DNA from 3 places in the Streptomyces sp. NPDC002742 genome. Region 2 is predicted to be linked to each of the others. Evidence: riboswitches for the same ligand, from Rfam matches in the RefSeq annotation. Region 2 holds a riboswitch; each other region holds the start of a gene.
The links. A riboswitch is a leader RNA that binds a small molecule or an ion and turns the genes downstream of it on or off. The one in region 2 is predicted to bind cyclic di-AMP.
Positions count from the first base shown of each region.

Region 1: it holds a riboswitch for cyclic di-AMP, as region 2 does, so the genes downstream of both, ACFYW8_RS25220 (peptidoglycan DD-metalloendopeptidase family protein) here and ACFYW8_RS32025 (transglycosylase family protein) in region 2, are expected to answer to the same signal.
Region 3: it holds a riboswitch for cyclic di-AMP, as region 2 does, so the genes downstream of both, ACFYW8_RS21245 (C40 family peptidase) here and ACFYW8_RS32025 (transglycosylase family protein) in region 2, are expected to answer to the same signal.

Region 1 is NZ_JBIAQF010000014.1:68,043-75,429, reverse strand. It holds gene dxs (1-deoxy-D-xylulose-5-phosphate synthase) at 1-1,420, shown strand, start outside; gene ACFYW8_RS25240 (aspartate aminotransferase family protein) at 1,417-2,817, shown strand; gene ACFYW8_RS25235 (helix-turn-helix domain-containing protein) at 2,895-3,533, shown strand; gene ACFYW8_RS25230 (DUF6126 family protein) at 3,563-3,679, shown strand; gene ACFYW8_RS25225 (tyrosine-protein phosphatase) at 3,702-4,499, opposite strand; cyclic di-AMP (ydaO/yuaA leader) riboswitch at 5,133-5,290, shown strand; gene ACFYW8_RS25220 (peptidoglycan DD-metalloendopeptidase family protein) at 5,295-6,212, shown strand; gene ACFYW8_RS25215 (SGNH/GDSL hydrolase family protein) at 6,560-7,345, shown strand.
Region 2 is NZ_JBIAQF010000022.1:14,021-21,407, forward strand. It holds gene ACFYW8_RS32005 (exopolyphosphatase) at 222-1,193, opposite strand; gene ACFYW8_RS32010 (DUF501 domain-containing protein) at 1,190-1,825, opposite strand; gene ACFYW8_RS32015 (septum formation initiator family protein) at 1,865-2,341, opposite strand; gene eno (phosphopyruvate hydratase) at 2,474-3,760, opposite strand; gene ACFYW8_RS32025 (transglycosylase family protein) at 4,109-4,825, opposite strand; cyclic di-AMP (ydaO/yuaA leader) riboswitch at 4,830-5,023, opposite strand; gene ACFYW8_RS32030 (transglycosylase family protein) at 5,207-6,097, opposite strand; gene ACFYW8_RS32035 (cytochrome P450) at 6,414-7,387, opposite strand, start outside.
Region 3 is NZ_JBIAQF010000011.1:121,747-129,133, reverse strand. It holds gene ACFYW8_RS21255 (ATP-dependent Clp protease proteolytic subunit) at 55-690, shown strand; gene ACFYW8_RS21250 (hypothetical protein) at 698-1,003, shown strand; cyclic di-AMP (ydaO/yuaA leader) riboswitch at 1,371-1,536, shown strand; gene ACFYW8_RS21245 (C40 family peptidase) at 1,539-2,012, shown strand; gene ACFYW8_RS21240 (DUF6328 family protein) at 2,112-2,702, shown strand; partial or broken gene ACFYW8_RS21235 (LysE family translocator) at 2,656-2,809, opposite strand; gene ACFYW8_RS21230 (ATP-binding protein) at 3,107-3,565, opposite strand; gene ACFYW8_RS21225 (helix-turn-helix transcriptional regulator) at 3,777-4,634, shown strand; gene ACFYW8_RS21220 (DUF397 domain-containing protein) at 4,646-4,870, shown strand; gene ACFYW8_RS21215 (8-amino-7-oxononanoate synthase) at 4,970-6,094, opposite strand; gene bioB (biotin synthase BioB) at 6,265-7,387, shown strand, end outside.

The sequences.
Region 1 (7,387 bases), on a different contig from region 2:
CGCGCCGACCATCGGCGGCCTCGCGAACCACCTCGCGACCCTGCGGACGACCGACAGCTACGAGCAGGTCCTCGCCTGGGGCAAGGGCGTCCTGCTGCGCACCCCCCTGGTCGGCAACACGATCTACGAGTCCCTGCACGGCGCGAAGAAGGGCTTCAAGGACGCCTTCGCGCCGCAGGGCATGTTCGAGGACCTCGGCCTCAAGTACGTCGGCCCGATCGACGGCCACGACGTGGGAGCCGTGGAGTCCGCGCTGCGCCGGGCGAAACGCTTCCACGGCCCCGTGCTCATCCACTGTCTGACGGAGAAGGGCCGAGGCTACGAACCCGCGCTCGCTCACGAGGAGGACCACTTCCACACCGTCGGGGTGATGGACCCGCTCACCTGCGAGCCCCTCGCGCCGTCCAACGGCCCCTCCTGGACCTCCGTGTTCGGCGACGAGATCGTCAGGATCGGCGAGGAGCGCGCGGACGTCGTGGCCATCACGGCGGCCATGCTGCATCCGGTGGGGCTCGGGAAGTTCGCCGAGCGGTTCCCCGACCGGGTGTGGGACGTCGGTATCGCCGAGCAGCACGCCACGGTGTCCGCGGCCGGACTCGCGACCGGCGGCCTGCATCCGGTCGTCGCCGTCTACGCGACCTTCCTCAACCGGGCCTTCGACCAACTCCTCATGGACGTCGCGCTGCACCGCTGCGGTGTCACCTTCGTCCTCGACCGGGCCGGCGTCACCGGCGTCGACGGCGCCTCGCACAACGGCATGTGGGACATGTCGATCCTCCAGGTCGTGCCCGGCCTCAGGATCGCCGCGCCGCGCGACGCCGACCAGCTGAGGGCGCAGCTGCGAGAGGCGGTCGCCGTCGACGACGCGCCGACCCTGATCCGCTTCCCGAAGGAGTCGGTCGGTCCGGCGATCCCCGCCGTGGACCACGTGGGCGGGCTCGACGTCCTGCACCGGGGCGAGCGCCCCGAGGTACTGCTCGTCGCGGTGGGCGTCATGGCGCCGGTCTGCCTCCAGACCGCCGACCTGCTGGAGTCGCGCGGCATCGGCTGCACCGTCGTCGACCCGCGCTGGGTCAAGCCCGTCGACCCCGCGCTTCCCCACCTCGCCGCCGGGCACCGGCTCGTCGCCGTCGTCGAGGACAACAGCCGGGCCTCCGGCGTCGGCGCGGCCGTCGCCCTCGCTCTCGGGGACGCCGAAGTCGACGTGCCCGTACGGCGGTTCGGCATCCCGGAGCAGTTCCTCGCGCATGCCAAGCGGGCCGAGGTGCTGGCCGACATCGGGCTCACGCCCGTGGAGATCGCCGGGCGGATCAGCGCGGGCCTGGCCATCAAGGCTGAGCGGGCCAAGGCCGCGTACGAGCTGTCGAAGGCCGCGGACCAGCCGGCCGAGCACGAGTCGTCCAAGGAGAAACAGGAATGACCGACCCTGCGGAGAAGGGGGAGTTCGACCTCGGCGCACTCCTCGCCGAGCGCGGAGCCGAGCGCTACGAGCTGCACACGAAGTACCTGAACCACCAGCTCCCGCGCATGCTGCACACCATCGGCTTCGACAAGGTGTACGAGCGGGCCGAGGGCGCGCACTTCTGGGACGCCGACGGCGACGACTACCTGGACATGCTCGCCGGGTTCGGGGTGATGGGCCTCGGCCGCCACCACCCCGTCGTCCGGCAGGCACTGCACGACGTCCTCGACGCCTCGCTCGCCGACCTCACCCGCTTCGACTGCCAGCCGCTGCCCGGCCTGCTCGCGGAGCGACTGCTCACCCATTCCCCGCACCTGGACCGGGTGTTCTTCGGCAACAGCGGCACGGAGGCGGTCGAGACGGCGCTGAAGTTCGCCCGGTACGCCACCGGCAGGCCGCGGATCCTGTACTGCTCCCACGCCTTCCACGGTCTGACCACCGGCTCCCTGTCCGTGAACGGCGAGGACGGCTTCCGCGACGGCTTCGCACCACTGCTGCCCGACACGGCCGTGGCCCTCGGTGATCTCGACGCCCTGGCGAGGGAGTTGAAGAAGGGTGACGTCGCCGCGCTGATCGTGGAGCCGATCCAGGGCAAGGGCGTCCACGAGTCCCCGCCCGGATATCTGCGCGCCGCCCAGGAATTGCTGCACAAGCACAAGGCCCTGCTCATCGCCGACGAGGTGCAGACCGGCCTCGGCCGCACCGGCGACTTCTACGCCTACCAGCACGAGGAAGGTGTCGAACCGGACCTGGTGTGCGTGGCCAAGGCGCTCTCCGGCGGCTATGTGCCGGTCGGCGCGACCCTCGGCAAGGACTGGATCTTCAAGAAGGTCTACTCCTCCATGGACCGGGTCCTCGTGCACTCGGCGAGCTTCGGGTCCAACGCCCAGGCCATGGCGGCGGGGCTCGCGGTGCTCTCCGTGATGGAGAACGAGCAGATCGTCGCCAACGCGCGGATCACCGGAGAACGGCTGAAGTCCCGGCTGGCGGCCCTGGTCGACCGGTACGAGCTGCTCAGCGACGTACGCGGCCGGGGTCTGATGATCGGAATCGAGTTCGGCCGGCCCACGTCGCTCAAGCTGCGCGGCCGCTGGACCATGCTGCAGGCCGCGCGCAAGGGCCTGTTCGCGCAGATGGTCGTCGTCCCGCTGCTCCAGCGGCACCGCATCCTCACCCAGGTCTCCGGCGACCATCTGGAGGTGATCAAGCTGATCCCGCCGCTGGTCATCGACGAGAGGGACGTCGACCGGTTCGTGGACGCCTTCACCGCGGTGATGGAGGACGCGCACGGCGGCGGCGGGCTGATGTGGGACTTCGGGAAGACGCTGGTGAAACAGGCGGTCGCGAACCGCTGAGACCCCGGCACCGCGGGACTCTTTGCCTCTGGGGCAAGAAAATTGCCCCAGAGGCAATCATCGGGGTCAATGGTCATATGAGCCCTGCCGATCCAGGGGCGGTCGAAGAGCCGTCCGCCGAGCTGCGCGCCGTGGCGCCCCAGCTCCGCGCGCTGCGCCGCGGCGCCTCCCTCACGCTGGAGGCCGCCGCCCGCGCCGCCGGACTCTCGCCCGCGCATCTCTCCCGACTGGAGACCGGGCAGCGCCAGCCCTCGCTGCCGATGCTGCTCACGCTGGCCCGTGTCTACGGTACGACGGTCTCCGAACTGCTCGGCGAGACGGTCGCCGACCGTGACGCGATCGTCCGGGCCGCCGACATGGAAGCGGCCCCGGCGGGCGGCTGGACCTACTGGCAGGCCGGTGCCGCGGGCCGCGGTATGCAGGCGCTGCGCGTGCACGTCCCCTACGGCTCGCAGGGTGACATCGTGCGCGTCCACCCGGGCGAGGAGTGGCTGTACGTCCTCCAGGGGCGGCTCAGGCTGCGCCTCGGGGACACCGCGCACACGCTCGCGCCGGGGGACAGCGCCCACTTCGACTCGCTGACCCCGCACCGCATCGCCGCCGCCGAACGCGACGGAGCCGAGCTTCTTTTCGTACACACCCTGCTGCAGAGCCCCGTCGCCGCGCTGTGCCTCGGTCCTGCGACGGGCCACCCCACCTCGGGAGAGACGTCATGACCGAACCCACGGAACCCCGCAGCCGCTCCATGGAGGAGAAGTTCCCCCGCGCCCTGTGGGTGCGGCTGATCATCTACGTCGCCGTCGGCCACCTCTTCGCGGCCTTCATCTATCTGCTCTTCACGCTGGGCGCGCACAACCAGTAGAACCGCAGACCGGGCGAGCGGCTCAGTCCAGCAGCCGCTCGCGCAGACGCTCCCGGAGCTCCGGCGTCATCCCCAGTCCTTGCTCCAGGTAGGCGTCGACGCTGCCCCAGGTCTCCTCGATCGTCTCGAACGCGGCTGTCAGGTACTCGGCGCGCGCGTCGAACAGGGGGCTGAGCAGTTCCATCACCTCCGGGGAGTACGCGGCGGCCGAGGTGTTGCTGCGGTGCACCTTGTAGCGGCGGTGCGCGGCGTTCGACTCCAGGTAGTCGGCCACGATCGCGTCGCGCTCGACGCCGAGGGCGAGGAGGGTGATCGCGATGGACAGTCCGGCGCGGTCCTTGCCGGCCGCGCAGTGCATCAGGGCGGGCGCGCTGTCCTCGGCCAGCGCGTGCAGCACCTGGGAGTGCTCGGCCGTGCGCTCCTTGATGATCGCGCGGTAGGAGTTGATCATGCGGTTCGCTGCCTTGCCGTCGCCGAGGAGCCCCCGCAGCTGGTCGAGATCGCCCTCGCGGACCATCTTCCAGAACTCGCCGCCGGCCGCCGGGTCGGTCAGCGGGAGGTTCACGTTCCGTACGCCCGGCAGTTCGACGTCCGGGCCCTCCAGTTTCTGGTCCGCGGCATTACGGAAGTCGAAGATCGTGTGGAGTCCCAGGGAGTCGAGGAACGCGACGTCCTCCTCCGTGGCGTGCGCGAGGTGGCCGCTGCGGAACAGGTGCCCGTAGCGCACTCGTCGGCCGTCCGCGGTGGGCAGGCCGCCCACGTCGCGGAAGTTGCGCACTCCGCCGAGCTCGGGCTCGGTCGACGGGACCTGCTGCGTCACGGGGGCTCCTCCCATTCGGCCGTCGGCGTCGCCTGGTGGACTCGGCGTCGCTCGTCGGCAGTTGTGTCCGGCTGGCGCTCTCGACGATACGACATGGGTTCCTGAGGCAATGAGTTGTCCACAGGCGTCTCGTCTCAGGAGATACGGCCTTGACGGCGACGCTTTATGTGTACACGTGTTCGAATGTGTTCACCGGTCGCCCGCCGCCTCCGGTCGCGCGTGTATGCCGGGGTGAATTGTTGCGAGATGCGGCATTGGGGCGTGCCGTTTTTGCGAGTCGACCCACCTTGGAATCCAGATGTGATGATTATCCGCCTGCGCCGCATCTGGCTGTTCTGTCCCTAATTGGCGCCTTCGTTACAACTGGCCCTGGAATGAAGCAGCCTGGGTCGAGTCGCGTGAGGAGCGTCATATTCGTGACGATGCGTTGCCGTCCTCGAATTCCAACCCGCCCGCATTTCCCGGCGGGTTGGGATGCCCGAAAGATCGTCATTCCACAGAGGGTGACGGCAATTTCCGCATGGATCAAGAAAGGTGGACGAACGGGAGAAGCGCGTAGTTGTCGACGCGCTCTCATCTCGCCTACGTTCTGCCTCAATCCGGACGGACGCCCAATCCTGCCGCCGTCCGGAATCCGCACACTCACCCGTACATGGCAGGAGCGGGGGACCCACAGGTTCCGCGCCTGGTCCGGTCTCCGGAACAGGCTAGGGGTACAGCCACGCAGCAGCGTGGCCGGGCATCTCCAGCCCGCACCCGACAGCTCACCCCGCAGGCGCCGGAGAGGAAAACGTCATGCCCGCGAAGGGTAAGCACCGCCGTCCCAAGTCCCTCCGTTTCACCCGCTCGATCGCCGTGGCCGGAACCGGTGGCGCCGCACTCGCGCTGCCGCTGATGGGAGCCACCGGCGCGCACGCCGCGACCCCGGCCGCCGCCGTCGCGCAGCACGTCGAGAAGGCCGCCACCGCCGCTCCCGTCGCCGGGAAGGCCGCCACGACGAAGACGTACGCGGTGAAGTCCGGCGACTATCTCTCGAAGATCGCCGACGAGCACAACGTCAGCGGCGGCTGGAAGAAGATCTACTCCGACAACCGCTCCGCCATCGGCGGTGACCCGTCGCTGATCCACCCCGGTCTGAAGCTGTCGCTCGGCAAGAAGGCCGCTTTCGTCGGCGCCACTCACACGGTCACGCACACGGCCACGCACACGGCGACCCGCACGACGGCCCCGGCGCCCAAGACCGACCAGGCGACCCCGGCCCCCGACACCGCTGCCCCCGACAGCGCTTCCGCCGGCAGCGGTTCCGGCTACACCCTGCCGGTCGAGAGCAGCTCCGTCGGCACCGGCTACAAGGTGCCGGGCAGCATGTGGTCCAGCGGCTACCACACGGGCGTGGACTTCGTGGTTCCCACCGGTACCACGATCAAGTCCATAGCCGCGGGCACCGTCGTCTCCGCGGGCTGGGGCGGCGCCTACGGCAACCAGGTCGTCATCCAGCACGCCGACGGCAAGTACTCCCAGTACGCCCACATGTCGTCCCTGTCCGTCTCGGCGGGGCAGACCGTGACCGAGGGCCAGCAGATCGGCCTCTCCGGCGCGACCGGCAACGTCACCGGACCTCACCTGCACTTCGAGATCCGCACCACGCCGGACTACGGCTCCGACGTCGACCCGGTCGCGTACCTTCGCTCGCACGGTGTCGCCGTCGGCTGACGCCTCACCCTGAGCTCCAGACGCTCACCCTGCTCCTGACGGCAGGACAGCCTCCGAAGGCCGGACCCACGATCCCGGGGTCCGGCCTTCGGTGTTCCCGGTGTGAGGCACCCGGCCACTGTCGAACCAGGCGCCTGACCGCTGCCCGGTGATTTCCCGTGATTTCCCGGCCCGTGGGTGATCGCTCCTTCAACGTCCGTGTTCCGGGTCTTATTCCAGAGTTGACCAACGCTTGGCGAGTGGCTTATCTCACCGTCCGTCAACCCTTCCCTACGGTCGCGTAGCTCACATCCAGAGGTGAATTATGGGTCGATGTGGCAGACGATTCGAAGAGTGACGACAGATCAGTGATCGGGTCGTACGTGGCGGTGGGGGACAGCTTCACCGAGGGCGTCGGCGACCCTGGGCCCGACGGGGCGTTCGTCGGCTGGGCCGACCGGTTCGCGGTACTTCTCGCCGACCGGCGACCCGAAGGCGATTTCAACTACACCAATCTCGCCGTGCGCGGCAAACTGCTCGACCAGATCGTCGAGTCCCAGCTCCTGAAGGCCAAGGAGCTCGGCCCCGACCTGGTCTCGTTCTGCGCGGGCGGCAACGACATCATCCGCCCGGGCACCGACCCCGACGAGGTCGCGGAGCGCTTCGAGCGCGCGATCTCCGATCTCACCTCCGCCGTCGGCACGGTCATGGTGACCACCGGCTTCGACACACGTGACGTGCCCGTGCTCAAGCATCTGCGCGGCAAGATCGCCACCTACAACGGACATGTGCGGGCCATCGCGGACCGCTACGGCTGTCCCGTCCTCGACCTCTGGTCCCTGAAGACGATCCAGGACCGCCGCGCCTGGGACGGAGACCGACTGCACCTCTCGCCCGAGGGGCACACCCGGGTGGCGCTCCGTGCCGGACAGGTACTCGGCCTCGACGTACCCGCCGACCCGGACCAGCCCTGGCCGCCCCTCCCGCCGCGCGGCACGCTGGAGATGCGCCGCGACAACATCCAGTGGGCGCGCGAATATCTGGTGCCGTGGATCGGACGGCGACTGCGCGGGGAGTCCTCGGGCGATCACGTGGCGGCCAAGGGAACCCTGTCACCGGACGACATCAAGATGCGCATCGAGTCGGTGGCCTGAGCCGGGACCGACCCGGTCAAGGCACCACGGACGGCGCGGGTC
Region 2 (7,387 bases):
CCGCGACCCCCTGGAGCACGCTCATACGTTATCCGACCCGCTCAGCCGAGGCTACTGATCGGTAGCGAACGAGACCTGAACCACGTGCGCGCGACACCGCCGGACACCCCGTCCGGAGCACCCCACGGCCTCCTGTGAATCCCGGAAGGACGACGGCCCCGGTTCCCTCGGGAAGAGGTACCGGGGCCGCCTCACGTCCGCTCTCGGCGCGTCACCGCGCGTCAGCCGCCCTGCCCGCCCGCTTCGGCGTCCTCCGCCACCTTGAAGGCGATGCCGTCGAGGATGTCGTGCTCGCTGACCACGACCTCCTCCGCTCCGGTCCGCTCCATGATCGAGAGCAGCACGAGGGCGCCCGCGCCGATCACGTCCACCCGTCCCGGGTGCATCGAGCCGATCGCCGCGCGTTCGGCGTGCGTGGAGCGCAGCAGCCACTCGGTGATCTCGCGGACGCGGGTGAGGGAGACCCGCGAGTGGTGGATCCTCTCGGAGTCGTACTCGGCGAGGTCCAGCGCGATCGCCGCGATCGTGGTGACCGAGCCGGCCAGCCCCACCAGCGTGCGCGCCTCGCGCAGCGGGACCGTCTCCTCGGCGAGGTCGAGGGCGGCCTCGATGTCGGCGCGCATGGCCGCGACCTGGTCGGCGGTGGGCGGATCGGTCACGGCGCCGTCGTGCACGAGGTGACGTTCCGTCATCCGTACGCAGCCGATGTCCACGGAGCGTGCCGCGCGCACGTGGTCGGCGCCGACGACGAACTCGGTCGAACCGCCGCCGATGTCCACGACCAGGTAGGGCGTGGCGAGGTCTTCGCGCCCGGCCAGCTCCTTGGTCGCACCGGTGAAGGAGAACTCCGCCTCCTGGTCCCCGGTGACGACCTCCGGCTCGACGCCGAGGATGTCCAGCACGCCGCTCACGAACTCGTCCCGGTTCTCGGCGTCCCGGGAGGCGGAGGTGGCGACGAAGCGGAGCCGCTCGGCGCCGTGCTCCTTGATGGCCGCCGCGTACTCGCGGCAGGCGGCGAAGGTCCGCTCCAGCGCCTCGGGGGCGAGCCGGCCGGTGCGGTCGACGCCCTGGCCCAGCCGGACGATGGTCATCCGCCGGTCCAGGTCGACGAGTTCGCCCGTCGCCGGATCGGCGTCGGCCACCAGGAGCCGGATGGAGTTCGTACCGCAGTCGACGGCGGCGACGCGGGTCATCGCTCGTCCTCGCCGGACGCGGCGGACTCGCCCGAATCGACGGGCTTGAAGGCGAAGTGGCCGGCGTCGGCGCCCTCTCCGGTCGTCTCCACCTGCCACCCCTCACCGGTGGGCGGTCCGGGGAGCGTCACGCAGGCACCCTTGCGCCACCACTCGGGCAGCATCGCGATGGCCTCGTCGCCGAGCGGGTTGACGCCCGGCCCCGCGGCCAGCGAGTGGGCGACCAGGACGTGCAGGCACTTCACCCGGTCAGGCATGCCGCCCGCGCTCGGGAAGCCCGCCAGGACCTCGATGGCGTCCCGTCGCGCGATGTAGTCCTCGTGGGCGGCGCGGTAGGCCGCGGCCAGCTCGGGATCGGTGGCCAGCCGGTCGGTCATCTCCTTCATGACCCCGTTGGCCTCCAGCGTCCCGATCGCGGACGCGGCCCGCGGGCACGTCAGGTAGTACGTGGTCGGGAACGGCGTCCCGTCGGGGAGGCGGGGCGCCGTCTCCACCACGTCCGGCTGACCGCAGGGGCAGCGGTGCACGATCGCGCGCAGCCCGCGCGGCGGCCGGCCGAGCTGCTGCTTGAAGGCCTCGACGTCGCCGTCGGTGGGCTCGGTGCGCGGGGTGGTGGGGGGTGGCGTTTCCATGCCGTGAGTCACGTGTCTTTCTGGTCAGTTCATGGGTCGTCACTGGTCGGCGGCGTCGGACTTGTCCACGCCGTCCCAGACATTGGTGTACCAGGGGCGGTCGGCGGTGCCCCGTTCGGCGCGGGCCTGCTTCGCCGCGTCCGGGTCGATCACCACATAGCCGGTCTCACCCGGCATCACGTAGTGCAGCCGCTCCCGGATCTGCTGCTTCGCGTACGCGTCGTCCTGCCAGCGCGCCTTGAGGTCGCGCAGCTGCTCGACCCGTTGCCGGGCCTGCTCCCGCTGCCGCTCCAGGTCGGCGACCTGGGCGCGCTGGGAGACGTACTGCCGCATCGGGTACGCGAGGGCGACGATCAGGGAGCACAGGACCAGGGCGAGCAGTGCGGCCCGGCCGGTCAGCCGGGAGCGGCGGGCCTGCCGTTTGGTCTGGGAGCGGTAGACCCGGGCCGCCGTCTGCTCGCCGAGCAGCTTCAGCCTGGTCGAGGTGGAGAACCGGTCCCGGTCCTTCACGGCCATGAGTCCCGCCTCCCCAGTTCTGGCCCGCCGGTGGGCCCGCCGGTGGGGGGCCCGTCACGCACGTACGTCCCCGCACACGGTACGGGACCGGGTGCGGGGACGTACGGACGACGCTTCCTGAGCCTTGCGGGGTCAGTCCTTGAAGCGGGGGAACGCCGAGCGGCCGGCGTACACCGCGGCGTCGTCGAGGATCTCCTCGATGCGCAGCAGCTGGTTGTACTTGGCGACGCGCTCGGAGCGGGCCGGGGCGCCGGTCTTGATCTGGCCGCAGTTGGTGGCGACGGCCAGGTCGGCGATGGTGACGTCCTCGGTCTCGCCGGAGCGGTGGGACATCATGCACTTGTAGCCGCTGCGCTGGGCGAGCTCGACGGCGTCCAGGGTCTCGGTCAGCGAACCGATCTGGTTCACCTTGACGAGCAGCGCGTTGGCGGTGCCCTCCTCGATGCCGCGGGCCAGGCGCTCCGGGTTGGTGACGAACAGGTCGTCGCCGACGATCTGGACCTTGTCGCCGAGGCGGTCGGTGAGGACCTTCCAGCCGGCCCAGTCGTCCTCGAAGAGCGGGTCCTCGATGGAGACGAGCGGGTAGGCCGCCACGAGCTCCTCGTAGTACTCGGTCATCTCGGCGGCCGAGCGGGACTTGCCCTCGAACTCGTACTTGCCGTCCTTGTAGAACTCGGACGCGGCGACGTCGAGCGCGAGCGCGACCTGCTCGCCGGGGACGTAACCGGCCTGCTTGATGGCCTCGAGGATGAGGTCGAGCGCGGCGCGGTTGGAGTCCAGGTTCGGGGCGAAGCCGCCCTCGTCGCCGAGGCCGGTGGACAGGCCCTTGGACTTCAGGACGGACTTGAGGGTGTGGTAGACCTCGGTGCCCCAGCGCAGGGCCTCGGAGAAGGACTCCGCGCCGATCGGGGCGATCATGAACTCCTGGATGTCCACGTTCGAGTCGGCGTGCGACCCGCCGTTCAGGATGTTCATCATCGGAACGGGCAGCAGGTGCGCGTTCGGGCCGCCCAGGTAGCGGAAGAGCGGCAGGTCGGACGCCTCGGAAGCGGCGTGCGCCACGGCGAGCGAGACGCCGAGGATGGCGTTGGCGCCGAGCGAGCCCTTGTTGTCGGTGGCGTCCAGGTCGAACATCGCCTGGTCGATCAGGCGCTGCTCGGTGGCGTCGTAGCCGACGAGCTCCGGGCCGATCTGCTCGATGACGGCGAGGACGGCCTTCTCGACACCCTTGCCCTGGTAGCGGTTGGGGTCACCGTCGCGAAGCTCGATGGCCTCGAACGCTCCGGTGGAGGCGCCGGACGGAACGGCGGCACGACCCGTGCTGCCGTCGTCGAGGCCGACCTCGACCTCGACCGTGGGGTTGCCTCGGGAGTCCAGGATTTCCCGGGCTACGACGACGTCGATGGACGGCACGAGCATCTCCTTCTGGGATGTGACGCGGGTATGCGGGGCTTGGCAGCCCCGCGGGATGAGCCTATCCGGCCCGAGGGGATCGGCCAGCCGATCGACCACCCCTTGAGCAGAAGTGAGAGTACATATTGTTCCTGAACGGAACAAAAAAAGAAAAGAAAAACCCCGCTCCGGTGCATGCGGGGGAACAAGCACCGGAGCGGGGAGCCCGTGGGGACGGGGGCCCTCACCAGGCCTTCGGCACGAAGGCCCGGCCTGCGAGGGAGCTGCTGTTCAGCCGGGGCGATGCTGCGCACGGCCTGGACCACGGTCGCCCTCCGCCGAAGGCGACCCCGTCGGGCCGGCGCGCGTCCGCGCTCAGCGGAGGTGCAGCTGCTGGCCCGGGTAGATGAAGTCGGCGTCGGCGACGATGTCCTTGTTCAGCTTGAACAGCTTCTGCCAGCCGCCCTTGACGTGCTTCTTCTCAGCGATCGAGCTGAGGGTGTCACCCTTGACGACCTTGTACTCGCCGTCACCCTTCTTGACCTTCTTGCCGGTCGGCGTGGTGACGGTCTTCTGGGCGGCCGGGCGCTCCGCGGAACGGGAGGCGGGCTGCTCCGTCGTACGGGTGGTGGTGGCGCCCTGCGAGCCGCTCGACGAGGAGGAGGAGGAGGAGGAGGAGCCGGAGGAGGCCGACGGGGCCGAGGCGCCACCGCTGTACGCGGCGCTCGACAGGCCGGTGCCGCAGGTCGGCCAGGCGCCCTTGCCCTGCGCGGCGAGGACCTTCTCGCCGATGGCGATCTGCTGCGACTTCGAGGCCTGGTCGGCGGTCGAGGCGTAGGCGGTGCCGCCGTACGCGGCCCAGGTGGAGGCGGAGAACTGCAGACCGCCGTAGTAGCCGTTGCCGGTGTTGATCGACCAGTTGCCGCCGGCCTCGCACTGGGCGACGGTGTCCCACTCGGAGGCGGTGGCGGCGGAGGCGTTGCCGGCGGCCATCAGCGGGGCGGCGATGGCGACACCGGTGACACCGGCGAGCGTGGCGACGCGGGTGGCCTTGTTCGGGCGGCGGTGCTTGCCCTTGCTGGAAAACAGCATGGAGTGATCCCCTCACCGACGCCTGCGAGGTGAGCTGTCGGGTTCGGGCCGGTTGAGTTGCCCGGCCGCGCGCCTTCGGTCCTGTCTCCAGGAGGTCCGGCACGCGACTTAACCCCAAGCCGTTCCCGGGTGTCTCTCAACTCCCGGTCCCGGCACTTACCTTGGGTCCCCCGCTCCTGCCTACGGCGCATGACGCGACGACTGTTCCCGTACGGCCGCTGGCAGGATTCGGCGTTGTGACCGTCGGGGCCCGCTGTGGCGAGCGATGACGACCGTAAGCAGTCGATCGGCGGAATTTCAAAGACGATCAGGGCTTCTGAGACTCATGTCTCACTTGCACCAAACCGGACATTCCACAGCGAATCGTGACGTGAACTCCCGCTAGTTCTGCACCGTTTCGGCGACGACGGCAATGCTCCGACCAGGGACGACGAGGCCGGGACCACTGTCGGCCGCCGGGCTGTCCGCGGCGGCCAGGTCGCCCCATCCGTGTTCGAGGCCGAGCACGTCGGAAACGTTCCAGAGATTCGTGCTGCCGTCCGCGGCGTACGAGTTGTCGACGTCGGCGCCCGGGGCGCTCGGGACGCTCGACGCGTGCCGCCCCGTGGTGCCGTCGGCAAGGCCGCCGGTCGCGCTCTCCGCGGCGTCTCCACCGCGATGCCGCCCCGTTCCGGCGCTCGCGGCGTCGGAGGCGTTCGAAGAGGCGCTCTTCTGCCCCGACTTGCCCGACTCGTCACTCTTGTCGCTCGCTTGAGCCGAGGCGCTGGGGCTCGGCGAGGCGTCGGGCTTCGCGGTGCCGTCGGTCGCACCCGCGGAGTCACCCGAGTCGACCGAACCGATCAGGCCCGACAAAGGGGATGAGCTGGGTGAAGTGGACAAACCGGATGAGTTGTATGAACCGGCGTCAGCCCCGGAGCCCGACGAGCCGTCGGCCACACCCGTGTCGACCTGGACCCCGGCCGAGCCCTCGCTGAGCCCGGAGAGCGGTCCACAGGTCGGCCAGGCCGCGATCCCCCGGTCGTCGAGCAACTTCTCCGCGACGGCTATCTGCTGCGAGCGGCTGGCCTGGTCGGCCCTCGGGGCGTAGTCGAGACCCCCGTACGCCTCCCAGTCGTCCTGGCCCAGCTGGAGCCCGCCGTAGTACCCGTTGCCCTGGTCGGCGCTCCACGCGCCGCCGCTCTCGCACTGCGCCACGCGGTCCCAGGTGGTTCCGTCGGCCGCGCTCGCACTCGCCGCGGCGAGCAACGGGATGGCGATGGCCGATCCGGTCACCCCTGCGGCGACGATGAATGCCGGGGCTTGATGAGGGCGACGGTGACGGCCGTTCCCGGAGAGCATGCGGAAGCCTTTCACGTGACAACGGGGGAGCAGCGCGGCTTCCCGTGAAGTAAGAAGCACAGGTGCCGCGTTGATGGGTGAAGGTAGCCGCACTCCGTCGCTGGTTACAAGTCGATGCAGTACAGATCACGTGAAGATCACAGCTTTGATGGATCGTCATGTTCCGGTAGCCGGAAGGGCGCCCTTTCCGGTATTCGGAAGAACTCCGTCGACAGGGGTTCCGAAGGGTCGCCGATGAACCGATCAAGGACTATTTGACCGGGGTGAACTCCACAGGAAGCGTGCGCAATCCGCGCATAATGAGCCCCCCACGCCACCGCAAATCGGCTGATTCTCCGGCGAGTCGGAGGTCGGGAAGGCGGTTGAGGAGCGTGCCGAGCGCGGTCTGCCCCTCCAGGCGGGCGAGCGGCGCTCCCAGGCAGTAGTGGATGCCGTGGCCGTAGCCCAAGTGCTGAAGGTCACGTCGTGCGAGATCGAGCGTGTCCGGCTGCTCGAACCGGTCGGGGTCGCGGTCGGCGGCGGCGAGGACCACGAGCACGGGGTCGCCGGCCGCGATGTCCTGCCCGCCGATCCGCACGGCCTCGGTCGCGAACCGCCAGGTGGCCAGCTCCACGGGTCCGTCGTAGCGCAGGAGTTCCTCGACGCCCGTTTCCAGCAGCCCGCTCTCCCCGGCCGCCAGGGAGGCCTGCAGGCGATCCCGCTGCCCGGGGTGGGTGAGGAGGGCGTGCATCCCGTTCCCGATGAGATTGACCGTGGTCTCGAACCCGGCGAAGAGCAGGATGAAGGCCATGGCGGCGGCCTCGTTCTCGGTGAGGTGCTCGCCGTGGTCGGAGGCGCGGATGAGCCCGGAGATGAGGTCCTCGCCCGGTGCGGGCTCCGCGGTCAGCGCCTCGCGCTTGCGGTGGATGAGCTCGGCGAGATAGCCGCGCATCTTCTTGACGGACCGGGCGACCCCGCCCCGCGGCCCGCCGCCGTGCCGGATCATCATCCCCGCCCAGTCCCGGAAGTCGTCCTGGTCCTCGCGCGGGACGCCGAGCAGGTCGCAGATCGCGTAGATGGGGAGCGGGAAGGCGAACTCGTGAATGAGGTCCGCCGAACCCCTGGCCGCGAAGCCGTCGATGAGCTGGTCCGTCAACTCCTGCACCCGCGGAGCGAATTCGGCGACGCGCCGGGGAGTGAAGGCCTTGCTGACGAGCCGCCGCAGCCGGGTGTGGTCCGGCGGGT
Region 3 (7,387 bases), on a different contig from region 2:
CGAGGGCGTACGTCCTGTACATTTTTTACAGACGTCGGCCTGAGGAGGCGCGCCATGGACAGCCCGTCCGCCCGCTATGTCCTGCCCGAATTCACCGAGCGCACCGGCACGGGGCACCGGACTCTGGATCCGTACTCGAAGCTGCTCAGCGAGCGGATCGTGTTCCTCGGGACGCCGATCGACGACACCTCGGCGAACGACGTGACGGCGCAGTTCATGTACCTCGAACACGAGGCGCCCGAGCAGGACATCTCGCTCTACATCAACTCTCCGGGCGGCTCCTTCAGCGCGATGACCGCGATCTACGACACGATGCGGTTCGTCACCTGCGACGTCGAGACGATCTGCCTCGGCCAGGCGGCGTCGGCCGCGGCCGTCCTGCTGGCCGCCGGCACTCCGGGCAAGCGGCTGGCCCTGCCGGGAGCGCGCGTCCTGCTCCACCAGCCGTCGGTCCCGGAGCCGGTCCAGGGGCAGACGAGCGATCTGGTCATCCAGGCCGAGGAGTTGCTGCGCACCCGCGGGATCCTCGAGGAGATGCTCGTAGGGCACACGGGACAGAGCCCGGAGCAGGTCGCCACGGACATCGAGCGCGACAAGATCTTCGACGCTCCGGCGGCGCTGGCCTACGGGCTGATCGACCGGATCGTCGCGAGCCGCAGGGCCTCGCTCCAGACGCACGGCGCGAGGTGAGCGGCCGATGATCCCGGACCTGCCGCCGCTGCCGGCCCTGACCCGCGCCGAGGCCGAGCTGATCGACCGCTACCTCGACGTGGTCGACCTGGTCGGCCGTATCAACCCGTCCCGTCCCGGGGACACCTACCGCGGCCTGAGGGCGGCTCAGGCACTGGTCGGCAAAGCGGCGGCCCTGCGGGACGCTCTCACACTGATGCACCAGCGGGGCGAGAGCGAGCTGCACGCCCCGACGCTGGCTCAGGCGCTGCGGGTCCTCGACGGAGAGCGGCGGGCGGCCCGGGTCACCGTGGCGCCCGAGTCGGGCAGTTGACGGACCCCCACCCAGGAGCCGGCACGCGCCGCGGCTGCGCGGTGTCCGGCCAGGACTCAAACGGACCGGATGGTGTACCCCCTGATGGCGTATTGAACGATCCTTTCTGCGACCCCTCCGAGTTGCGCAACACGCGGAGCGGAAAGGCGGGATGGAGCCCTTCACCGCAGGTGCGGGCCTCGTCGATGTCCCCAACACCCCCTCGAACAGAGGGGTGTCCACCCGAACGGGTGAGTGGTGAGTAAGCCCACAAAACGCCGGTTCCGCTCGGATTTCCGACACTCATGAGTGAAGATCCCTTCCGACGACAAGCCCCCGCCACAACGGCGGGGCGGTCCGGGCGGACGCCGAGTCCTGCCGCCGCCCGGATGACCGGTCGACAGATGTGCATCGGCAGGAGTGGAGGACCCAGCACGACGGGTCGCCGGAACAGTTCCGGGCGGTCCTTGGGGTGAAGCCGCAGCTGCGGCCGGGCAACTTCGCCAGCCCGAATCCGACAGGTCATCCTTCACAGGCGGCTGACGAAGGGTTGCGCATGACTGCGCTCAATCGTGTCCCGTCGCTGTGGACCCGGGCCGGTACGGCCTCGGCGCTCACTCTTGCCGCCGTGGGCGGCAGCCTCGTGGTCCCCGGCGTCGCGCCCGACGCCGAGGCGGCCACCCCCGCGACGAGGGCACTCCAGGTCGCGGCGTCGAAGCACGGCTCCCCGTACCAGTGGGGCGCCGCGGGGCCGCACCGCTTCGACTGCTCCGGGCTCACGCTCTACTCGTACAAGAAGGCGGGCAAGAAGCTGCCTCGTACGGCCGCGGCGCAGTACAACAAGACGCACCATGTCTCGGCCTCGCACCGCAAGGCCGGTGACCTCGTGTTCTTCCACTCGGGCCGGAACGTGTACCACGTCGGCATCTACGCCGGGAAGGGAAAGATCTGGCACTCCCCGAAGACCGGGGAAGTGGTGAAGCTCCAGAAGATCTGGACGAGAAGCGTCTGGTACGGCAGGGTCAGCTGACCTCACCCTGGGGGCGGTGGCACGCGCGTGCCACCGCCCCCAGGGGCACGCAGCGCGTGGATCATGTGCAACACGGGCCGGAGTGGTTACTCGCTCCCCATGACCGCCGACCCGTCCCGCCCGTCCCGCCCGTCCCGCCCGTCCCGCAACGAGACGTCCGCGCGAAGCGACCCGTCCCCGAGGACGCGGACGTCCGGCCGCGACGAGACGCCCCTCGAACGGGCGGACCGCAACTTCGCCGAGCTGCTCCAGGAGTTGCGCGTCACCCAGACCGGGGTGCAGATCCTCTTCGCCTTCCTGCTGACGCTCGCCTTCACCCAGCGTTTCCCCTCCCTGGACACCGTGCAGCGTGCGACCTACGTGGTCACCCTGCTGCTGGCGGTGCTGGCCGCCGCCCTTTTCACGGCCCCCGCGGCACTGCACCGGTCGCTGTTCCAGCACAACGCCAAACCCACCATCGTGCGGGTCTCCTCGCGGCTCGCCACCATCGGTCTGTACGTCCTCGCGGCGGCGTTCAGCGGTTCGGTGCTGCTCGTCGTGGACGTGACGCTGGGGCGCGCCGCGGGAATCGCCGCGGGGGCGGGCACCCTGGCCGTCTGTCTGGCGCTGTGGAGCCTGCTGCCCCGGCTGGTGCAGCGCCGTCTCAGCTCCTCAGAGGCTCCAGCCCCAGGACGAGCCCCGGAACGGTGAGGACGCCGCCCGTGACCCCCTCCACGGCGCGTGCGGCACGCGGCACGCGGCCCGCGCAGCCACCGGCCGAGCCGGTCCGCGAGCAGCGCGACCGCCGGGAACCACACGCACCGGTCCTGGTCGAGGAAACCGGTGCCGGTGACGGCTCCCGGCCGCCTCCTCGCGTGCGGTTCCGCGGCTGCCGCCCGCCGGGCCGGCCGGACAGCACCGGCCCGGCAACCGACCGGACGTCCTGGACCGTCCAGGACGGTCCAGGACACGTCCAGGACCTGTCCGCTCGACCCGTACGAGCAGCGAGCGCCGAGCGCCGTGTACGAGCGGCCTGCCCGAACGGCTCATCCGCACGATCCGCCGGCTCCTCCGCACGGCCTGCCCGCCCGGACCGGCTGCCCGGACGACAGCACTCAAGGCTCTTGAGGCCCCCCGGACGGCACCGGCTGGACCGGTACCGTCCACGGGAGTTCGATGGAGACGGTCTTGCCGCCCTCCCGGGTCGGCAGGACGGTCAGTCTGCCGCCGCGTTCCGCGGTCAGCCAGCGGATGATCACCATGCCGCGGCCGTTGTCCTGCTGGACGGCCGCGGGCAGCCGTTTCGGGAAACGCGGATGGCTGTCGGTGACGCCGATGCGCAGGTGCTCCTCGCGCTCCAGACGCACGCCGACCGTGAAGGTGGGCGACTGCCCGAACGTGTGCTGGACGGCGTTGGTGGCCAGTTCGGACACGATCAGGCGGACGGTCTCGGCGACTTCGCAGTCGCGCGGCAAGCCCCATTCGGCCAGCACTTCGGCCACGAATTTACGGGCCACGGAAACCGAGACCGGTTCGCTCGGCAGCGTGACGGATGCTTCCTGGTGATCTGCCATGGCGACGTCGTCCCTTTCCCACGGGACCGGAGCCCGACACCGAGCGGTTGGTTCGAGTACGGTCCCGGACTGGTGCTTGCGCCAGACTGCCATTACCGGGCCGGTCGCGGGTGCGATCCACCGAGTAATGCATATATCTGTCGCTCGATGCGGTGAACTCTGCGTCGGCAGAGCGTATTCGGGCGACTTGGAAGGAGTAAGGAGAACAACCATGCAGCACGGTCCCGCGGTTCGCCGCCGCAAGCTCGGTGCCGAACTGCGCGCGCTGCGCGCGGGCTCGGGTCTCACGAGCGGTGAGGCGGCCCACCTCCTCGGCTGGCACCAGTCGAAGGTGAGCCGCATCGAAACCGGCACCAGCGGGGTGAAACCGGCCGATGTGGAACGCCTGTTGAACGCCTACGGCGTCGAGGATCCGGAACTGCGCGAGCTCCTCGTCGTGCTGGCGGGGTCCGAGGGCAACGGCCGCCACCACTGGTGGCACGCGTACCGCGGGGTTCTCCCCCCGACGTACCGCGACTTCATCAGTCTGGAGTCGGGAGCCAGTGGAATGCGCACGTTGGAGACCTCGGTCGTACCCGGGCTGCTGCAGACGCCGGAGTACGCCCGCGCGGTGACGCGGGCCGCCGTGGACGGACTGGAGGAGAGCAAGCTCGACGCCTTGGTCGAAGTGCGCCTGGCCCGGCAGGACGTGCTGCGTTCGGACCCGCCGCTGGAACTGTCCGCCGTCCTCGACGAAGCGGTGTTACGGCGGGAGGTCGGCGGACCCGATGTCATGGCGCGCCAACTGCGCCGCCTGAGAGAGGCCGCCGTCCTGCCTCAAGTGCGGCTCCAGGTACTGCCGTTCGCCGCCGGGGCACACATCGGAGTCACCGGCCCTTTCGTTATCTTCTCATTTCCGAACACAACTGATCTGGATGTGGTTGTTCTCGACCACTTGACGAGTAGCCTCTATCTCGAACGGAAAGAAGACCTCCAGGCCTACGCCGAGGCCTTCAACGCCCTTCAGTTCCACGCCCTTTCGCCCGAGGACTCGTTGGACTACATCGCCGGGATAGGTGACGGCGCGTAAGGAGGCACCTCATGTCTGCAATGCCTCGGTACGTACCCTCCAGCACTTCACTGCACGACGCGCGATGGCTGCGCAGCAGCCGCAGTACGGGAATGAACAACTGCGTCGAGACGGCGCGCCCGAGCTCCGGGCGCTGGTCCGGAATGGTCGCCGTGCGCGATTCCAAGAACACGGCGGGCCCGGCCCTGATGTTCGCTCCCGACGTCTGGGAGGAGTTCATCACCGGTCTGAACTGACCCCGCACGGTTCGCCGCTCCACCGGTTCACTTATCGAACCCACCATCGCTCCATGGGTTCACCGCTCCACCGGTTCACCGGTCGATCACCTCACCGGTTCACCGGTTCCGGCTGATCACGTCCACCGCGTACTCGATCTGCTCCTCGGTGAGGTCCGCGCGGGCCGTCAGCCGCAGCCGCGAAACACCGTCGGGCACCGACGGGGGACGGAAACAGCCGACAGCGAGGCCCGCCTCGCGGCAGTCGGCCGCCCATCGCACCGCCCGTTCGGGGGACGGTGCCCGCACGGAGACGACCGCGGCGTCCGGTCGTACCGCGGAGAGACCCTCCGCCGTCAGCCGGGTGTGCAGCGCCGTGGCCACCTCGCGCGCCCGCGCCGCCCGCTGAGGTTCACGGCGCAGCAACCGCAGCGCCGCGAGCGCCGCGCCCGCCGCCGCCGGCGCCAGACCGGTGTCGAAGATGAAGGTGCGCGCCGTGTTGACCAGGTGGTCGATGACCGCCGCCGGGCCGAGGACGGCGCCGCCCTGGCTGCCGAGCGACTTCGACAGCGTGAGCGTCACGACGACGTCCGGGTCCCCCGCGAGCCCCGCCGCGTGCGGTGCGCCCCTGCCGCCGTCGCCCAGGACGCCGAGTCCGTGCGCGTCGTCGACGATCAGTCCGGCGTTGAACTCCCGGCAGGCGAGGGCGAGTTCGCGAAGCGGTGCAGCGTCGCCGTCCACCGAGAAGACCGTGTCGGAGACGGTGACGGCGGGTCCGTCGTGGGTGCCGAGCGCCTTGCGCACTCCGTCGGGGTCCGCGTGACCGACCACCTGTGTGGTGCCGCGGGCCAGCCTGCAGCCGTCGATCAGGGAGGCGTGGTTGCCCGCGTCCGAGACGACCAGCGAGCCGTGCGGTGCGAGCGCGGTGACGGCGGCGAGGTTGGCCGCGTAGCCCGAGGACAGGACGAGAGCGGACTCGAAGCCGCAGAAATCGGCCAGCTCGCGTTCCAGCTCGCCGTGCAGTTCGGTGGTGCCGGTCACGAGCCGGGAGCCCGTCGCGCCGCCGCCCCAGGTGCGCGCGGCACGGGCCGCGCCCTCGGTGACCTCCGGATGGCGGGCGAGCCCGAGGTAGTCGTTGCTCGCGAGATCGAGGAGCGGCGAGTCGGCGGGACGCGGGCGCAACGTACGCACGAGTCCGGCCCTGCGGCGCGCCTCGGCCTGCTCGTCGATCCAGCCGAACGCCATGTGTCCTCCGGGGCTCGCTGCCAGTGCGGTGGCGGTGTTTTGTAGGCAGTGAACAGACCCTAGCGGTCGCTCCGGCGGCCCGAGATGTGGCAATACCCACACGTCGAACCGTCTCTGTTGTGCAAACTCTCCTTGGCCGAGAGCGGTCGCATGGTCCAGGATCGGACCTCATGGACCTGCTGAACACGCTGGTGGACAAGGGGCTTCGGCGCGAGCTGCCGACCCGCGAAGAGGCACTGGCCGTACTGGCCACCTCCGACGACGACGTGCTGGACGTGGTGGCCGCGGCCGGCAAGGTACGCCGCCACTGGTTCGGCCGTCGGGTGAAGCTGAACTATCTCGTCAACCTGAAGTCGGGCCTGTGCCCGGAGGACTGCTCGTACTGCTCGCAGCGCCTCGGCTCCACGGCCGGGATTCTCAAGTACAGCTGGCTCAAGCCCGACGAGGCCTCCCGGGCCGCGGCGGCCGGGCTGGCCGGGGGCGCCAAGCGGGTCTGCCTGGTGGCCAGCGGGCGCGGCCCGACGGACCGTGACGTGGACCGGGTCTCCGACACCATCAAGGCGATCAAGGACCAGAACGAGAACGTCGAGGTGTGCGCGTGCCTCGGTCTGCTCTCCGACGGCCAGGCCGAGCGGCTGCGCGCGGCGGGCGCGGACGCCTACAACCACAACCTGAACACGTCCGAGGGGACGTACGGGGAGATCACGACCACCCATACGTACGCCGACCGGGTGGACACCGTCCAGAAGGCGCACGCGGCGGGGCTGTCCGCGTGCTCGGGTCTGATCGCGGGCATGGGCGAGTCGGACGAGGACCTCGTCGACGTGGTGTACGCCCTGCGCGAGCTCGACCCCGACTCCGTTCCGGTGAACTTCCTGATCCCGTTCGAGGGCACCCCGCTCGCCAAGGAGTGGAACCTCACCCCACAACGCTGTCTGCGCATTCTCGCCATGGTCCGGTTCGTCTGTCCGGACGCCGAGGTCCGTATCGCCGGCGGCCGCGAGGTGCATCTGCGCACCCTCCAGCCGATCGCCCTGCACCTCGCCAACTCGATCTTCCTCGGTGACTACCTCACCAGTGAGGGTCAGGCGGGCAAGGCCGACCTGGAGATGATCGCGGACGCCGGTTTCGAGGTGGAGAACGCGGGCGAGGTGACGCTGCCGGAGCACCGCGCGCCGTCGGGCGGCGGCTGCGGATCGCGTGCGGAGGACGGGTGCGGATCGCACGGTGGCGCGGGGTGCGGATCGCACGCCGAGGCCGGCTGTGGGTCCCACGAGGGCGGCGGGGTGTGCG